Regions from separate parts of the Trinickia sp. NRRL B-1857 genome, predicted to be linked through region 1. Evidence: predicted binding sites of a transcription regulator. Region 1 holds the regulator's gene; the other holds the start of a gene.
What was found. The regulator LexA, encoded in region 1, represses DNA repair genes until DNA is damaged. The targets are predictions, from matches to a motif close to ACTGTATNNNNATACAGT.

Region 1 (3,185 bases):
GAGGAAGTTTGGGTCGTAATCATGGGCGCCATTTTAACCGCGCCGCGTATCGCGGCGAACGCCCTGATTTCACCTACCCTCGCTGCGCGGATGCCGCAACGAGGGTGGAACTCAAGCCGCTTCGCGCAACTGCCCCGACATGCCGGCTTCGGACAACTGCGGCGCGAACATTTCGATGAAGCGGTATGCGTAGGCTCGCATGAAGGCCCCCCTGCGCAGACCGACGCGCGTCGTGCTGCCTTCGAACAGATGTTGCGTGTCGAGCGCCACAAGTTCCGAATCGCGCTTCGGATCGTAAGCCATGGCCGCGACGATACCCACGCCCATCCCCAACTCGACATACGTCTTGATGACGTCGGCATCGATTGCCGTCAGCACGACGTCCGGCAGCACGCCGATTTTGGCGAACGACGCGTCGATATGCGAGCGGCCCGTAAAATCGCGGTCGTAAGTCACGATCGGATATTCCGCGACATGCTCGAGCGTCACGCGCTCCCGGCCGGCAAGCGGGTGGCCCTTGGGCACGACGACGATGTGGTGCCACGAGTAGCAAGGGAACGTGACGATGTCGGAAAAACGATCGAGCGCCTCGGTCGAAATCGCGATATCGGCCTCGCCGTCGATCAGCATTTGGGCAATCTGTTGCGGATTGCCTTGGCGCAAGGCCAGTTGCACTTTGGGATAGGCGCGCGTGAACTCGCGCACGACTTTGGGCAGCGCATAGCGCGCCTGCGTGTGCGTCGTCGCGACGACGAGGTGCCCCGTCTGCTCGTCGGCATATTGCCGGGCGACGCGGCGCATGTTCTCGGCGTCGAGCAGCATGCGTTCGATCAGTTGATGCACGGCCTTGCCCGGCTCGGTGAGCCCCGTGAGCCGCTTGCCGCGGCGCACGAAAATGTCGATGCCGAGTTCGTCCTCCAGATCTTTGATCTGCTTGGACACGCCCGACTGGGACGTGAATAGCGCGTTGGCGACTTCCGTCAGATTCAGATTGCGGCGCACCGCCTCGCGCACGAAGCGCAACTGCTGAAAGTTCATGCGAGTGTCTCTCTAGAACAAGCGGAATCGTCGGTCGGCGCCGACTCTCGGCGCCCGGGTCGAGCCAGTCTAGGCGAAGCTTTTTATTCCCAGAACTAATAAATCCTCATTTTTTTATATCGATTCGTACTAAAGCTGCGGTGGGGTCGCAACACAGGGCTTGATCTTCGTCGAATACTGTATAAAAATACAGCAACCTGTCTATCCATACAGTGCGACATGACCAAACTTACCGCAAGGCAGCAGCAGGTATACGATCTGATCCGCCAATCGATCGAGCAGAGCGGCTTCCCGCCCACTCGCGCCGAGATTGCTGCGGCACTTGGGTTCTCGTCGGCGAACTCGGCCGAAGAACATCTGCGCGCGCTCGCCCGCAAAGGCGTCATCGAATTAGCGGCCGGCGCCTCGCGCGGCATTCGGCTGCTGGCGCCCGAGGACATGCCGCATCAGTTCTCGCTACCGCATCCGGCTTTGATGCAGCTTTCGTTGCCGCTCGTCGGCCGCGTCGCCGCCGGCAGCCCGATCCTCGCGCAAGAGCACATTTCGCAGCACTACGCCTGCGATCCGGCGCTGTTTTCGAGCAAGCCCGATTACCTATTGAAGGTGCGCGGGCTATCGATGCGCGACGCCGGCATTCTCGACGGCGACTTGTTGGCCGTGCAAAAGCGCACCGAAGCCAAAGACGGCCAAATCATCGTCGCCCGTCTGGGAGACGACGTGACCGTCAAACGCCTGAAACGCCGTCCCAACGGTATCGAGCTGATCGCCGAAAACCCGGACTACGAGAACATCTTCGTTCAAGCCGGCAGCGCCGATTTCGCGCTCGAAGGCATTGCGGTCGGGCTGATTCGCCCGTCCGAATTTTGATTCCGCACACGTTAGGGAGCCGCCATGGATCGCCTTGCCCGCCTCATGCCTTTCCGCACTTTCGGCCGCTTGCGCCATTTGCGCGGACTCATCCAGTGCCCGCCGCTCGAGGCCGCCGCGATCAGCCCCGCGCGGCAGCCTGACACGGCAACGCAGCCTGCCGCGTTGCCGGCATTCGCGCGCGTCTCGCTCAATAGCGCACTGCATGCCGAACCGGCACGTCGCGCGCCGGTTCGCGTCTATCACGGTCCGTCTCGTGTGATCCTCGTCGGCTCGATCGACGCCGTATGCAAAATGATCGATCGATGCATCGACGATGAACGTGCAGGCGTAGCCGCGGCGCAATGGGGTTGAGACGCTTGCGGGAGAATGGGCGGCATGGGGGATCGTTTCGGCGCGATCGCTGTCAATGAACAACATTGAACATCGATAAAGGCCATCCTTTCATGACCGCAGAGAACCGTTCCAATCCACGAAAGCCACTCACGACAACGCTCGTGACAGGCATCGTATTCATCGTCGTGGTGCTTGCCGTTTTCGCTTACGCCTCGCCCTATCTCGTCCTCAGCCGGCTGAGAGAGGCAGTGCAAGCGCGCGATACGGCAACGATCAATCGCTATGTCGACTATCCCGCGTTGCGAGCTAGTCTCAAGGTCGAAGTGACTCAGATGTTGAGTCGGCGTGTCGATGCGGAAAAGCTTCAACATCCGCTTACGGCATTGGGCGCGCTAGTCGGTATGGCATTCGTGAATCCGCTCGTCGATGCCTATGCGACACCGGACGGCGTCGTCGCATTGCTCAAAGGCATGCCGCCTCGAGGCGAGCCCGGAGAGGCACCGCCGCCGGCCGGAGATCGACAAGCGGGCGCGGCACCGCAAGCCCAAGAAACGCCGGCGGGACCCGCTTCCGCGCCGGGCCAAGTGTCCGCGCCGCGCGCCAAGGCAGATGCCGGCTATCGCGATACGAGCACGTTCGCAGTCACGTATACGCGCGATACCGGTGGCGTGCCCTATAGCGTCATCTTGCATCGCCGCGGCTGGTTCACGTGGCAAATCGACGCGGTCGAGCTCAATCGTTGACGCGCCGATAAGCGACGAGATGAGCCGGACGTCTCCGGCTCGCGTGGTGGCAGCGATCGCCGCAGGCCGGCAGCAATAGAGCCACGCTCAGGTACCGGCGCCGCCAGCCGATGTGGCGGCCGTCGCTTTGACATCGACGGCTTCCTTCTCGTGCGCGGTCGATACCGCAACGAGAATGCTGCAAGAGACGCGATCGAGCAA
Region 2 (3,185 bases), 820 kb from region 1:
TTTTGCTTTGCGCGGCGGAAAATGCCGTCTCTGCATCCCGGTGCACTGAAAATTGCTTCGTAAGCGCCGTGCTACTTATTGCGCACCCGGAAGCGTCAGCGGCAATGGCACGCAATAAACGCGCTAATGAAATGGATATCGCCCGGCGAAACGGGGTGACTTATTGCGCATCGGACGCAAGTTCGATGTTCGTGTGTCAAATAATCAGTCTCGCGTTAATCGGCCAGAATCTTCCTTATTTGCTAAATTGAATGCGAGCGCTGGTATCGTCGAGCGCACTGGTCGGAGGATCAGGCGTCGGAACCACTTCCGGCTCGATATTCCCGATAGATCAGCGCCGTCCGATACGCAAGAAATATCAACCGGGGAAAGCAATGAAAAGGCAGCGGGGGGAGCGATTCTCATCGCGAGTACGGCCGTTCATGCTCGACGATGAGAAAGCGTTCTCGGCCGCCGCCGGAGACGCGATAGAGTCGACGTCTTTAAGCGTTCAGCTGTCACCGCGCGAACGTGAGGCGCTTGCGCTCATCGCCAAGGGATTTTCTCTGAAAGAGTCCGCGAAGATCATGGCGGTCTCGCGCCACACTATCGTCACGTTCGTGCGGCGGTTGTACTTTAAGCTCGACGTACATTCGAAGTCGGAAGCGATCTTCGAGGCGCTTCAGCTCGGGCTATTCAGCCGGGAATCCACTGCCTCGGCCGCTCGCGCCACACACCGCGTGAAGTCGGCCCAGCCCAAACGCATGGAGCCGATGAGCCGCTCCGACGTCTCGCCGCGAAAAGGCGCGATTTAGAAGCCACCGAGAAGCCGGAGTAGCTAGCGCTCCCCGGCATCGGGCCGCCGCCTGTCGGGATCAGCAGGAGGTGCTTAGCCGCGTCCACACGCTGACGGTGTAGAAGCCGCTATTCAAGTTATTTCCGGACCAGCTCTCGTTGAAACCTGTCATGAGGCTGTCCGTCACTACCGTCGTAACATCGGCAGCCGTCGCTACTGCCGACGTAGCACTCGCTCGCGCCATCACGTTGGCCCCTGATTGCGATGACTTCCAGTAGCCGAGCCAGCCATCTTGGCGAAAAGTGCCGTCGGCGCTCAAGCAGACCTGCGTCGTATTGACGGAGGCGCCCGTGGCGAAATCATAGTGAGTGACTTGCCAGTTGCCGACTGGCGACGCGTATGCGGCGCCAGCCGCGCCGAGGCCCAAGAGAGCTGCGATAAGCGGAAGGGCGGTTTTCATGCGGATTCTCCTGCGTGGTCGGAAGATGAAGTTGCGAGCCAATGCCTCGCGCAATGGCGGCCTGGGCGACAGGTGAAGCCTGCCGCCTCACCCATCGGACACCGATCTCATCTTCCTAAGCAGCCCGCGTTTCGTCTGTCGCGCAAATATGCGACACCGAGGCATTCACACGCCAACCGATCACGCCCGCTCGCTCGGTTGGTGTACTGTATATCCATACAGCAAAAAAGCATATACTGACTCTTGCACGTGAATAGAGGCCAAGTGCCGCACTTGGTTTGCATCGATGATGGACAACCCCGACGCCGAATTTCCTATCGCTCCGCCCGCGCCGCTAAAGGGGCGGGGCGCTGTCACGAACTTGCAAGGCCGATATGAGCGCGACGAGCGGGCCGCATTCGATGACGGTTGGTCGCCCGATAGCGAAGGCGACGGCCTTTCGCCTTTGAGAACGCAAGTCTTCGAGGAGCAGGCGCGAAGTATCCTGACGCACAATGCGTCCCCGGATATCCCATTCAGCGTTTCGCTGAACCCTTATCGGGGTTGCGAACACGGCTGTATCTACTGCTTTGCGCGGCCAACGCACAGCTACTTGGGGCTATCGCCGGGGCTCGACTTCGAGAGTCGAATCTATGCGAAAGTCAATGCGCCCGCGCTGCTGGAGCGCGAGCTGATGAAGAAGAACTACATCCCCGAACCGATCGCGCTCGGCGTCAACACAGATGCATACCAACCCATCGAGCGTGACTTGCGGCTAACCCGGCGAGTTATCGAGATCTTGCATGACCACGGGCACCCGTTCGCGGCGATTACGAAATCGTCGTTGATCGAGCGCGACATCGATTTGCTCGCGCCGATGGCCGAGCGCGGCCAGGTGATGGCCGCGGTGACGATTACAACGCTCGACGTGGATATCGCTCGGACACTAGAGCCTCGCGCCGCAACGCCGACGCGGCGGCTGCGCACGATCCAAGCGCTCGCGCAAGCGGGTATTCCGGTGGGTGTCAGCATCGCGCCGGTCATTCCGTTCGTTACGGAGCCGGATCTCGAGCGTGTGCTCGAGGCTTGCGCGCAAGCGGGGGCAACGAGCGCAAGCTACATCGTGCTACGTCTGCCATGGGAAGTCGCGCCGCTATTCAAGGACTGGCTGGCGGCCCATTTCCCGCAGCGTGCCGACCGTGTCATGGCTCGCGTTCGAGATATGCGCGGCGGAAAAGACTACGATTCGTCTTTTTCTCGGCGGATGAAGGGCGAGGGGGCGTGGGCCGATCTACTGAAGCAGCGATTCGAGAAAGCCGTTAAACGGCTGGGACTCAATGCACGCCGCCACGGCATCCTCGATATGTCTCATTTCAAAAGGCCAGTCGCCCCCGGACCACAAAATCCGCAGCTGGATCTTTTCTGAGCTGCGCGGCTCGCCTACTCGGACAGTGATGTACTAATCCCGCCTTGCGACTCGAAGTACGTCTGGAACGTGACCGCGAGTCCCGCCATTAGCCCGAGCGCGCCGATGAACAGCGAAAAAATCACGACGAAGACAACGCCCCAGCCCGAGCGGCTCCGGCGAGCGTCCCCGGCATTGAATTGGGCGTCCCATTTTTCGTCGGGGCGCAATCCGTAGACGATCGCGGCGAGGAAAGCCGCCAGCAGCGAGCTTGCGCCGAGAACGGCGAGCACCCAACCGGGCGTCGATGAACGGTGCGTGGCGATAAGCATGAGTACGCCCGGAATCCCGAGCGCCGTGCCGATCACATGTGCCCAGCCGAACACATCGCGCCGGCCGTAAAGGTAAAAGCGATGGGCACCCACGCTGCCGAACAAGAAAGCGAGCAAGGCGGTAAGCGTTTTGGAGCGAAAACGGGCGGGAGCGGAAGGTACGCGACTGGACATGACCCTGAAGACGGAAAGCGGCGGTTCGTCGAAAAAACGGGCGCTCGACGGCCGCCCGAG

Region 2: the regulator LexA is predicted to act here: its motif matches at 1,441-1,458, upstream of AB1286_RS06020 (PA0069 family radical SAM protein).

What each region holds. Positions count from the first base shown of each region.
Region 1 is NZ_JBFLUK010000001.1:560,705-563,889, forward strand. It holds gene AB1286_RS02590 (asparaginase) at 1-23, opposite strand, end outside; gene AB1286_RS02595 (CysB family HTH-type transcriptional regulator) at 112-1,038, opposite strand; gene lexA (transcriptional repressor LexA) at 1,258-1,905, shown strand; gene AB1286_RS02605 (hypothetical protein) at 1,930-2,259, shown strand; gene AB1286_RS02610 (DUF2939 domain-containing protein) at 2,403-2,984, shown strand; gene AB1286_RS02615 (universal stress protein) at 3,072-3,185, opposite strand, start outside.
Region 2 is NZ_JBFLUK010000001.1:1,383,877-1,387,061, reverse strand. It holds gene AB1286_RS06030 (response regulator transcription factor) at 252-794, shown strand; gene AB1286_RS06025 (hypothetical protein) at 855-1,235, opposite strand; gene AB1286_RS06020 (PA0069 family radical SAM protein) at 1,525-2,640, shown strand; gene AB1286_RS06015 (NINE protein) at 2,655-3,125, opposite strand.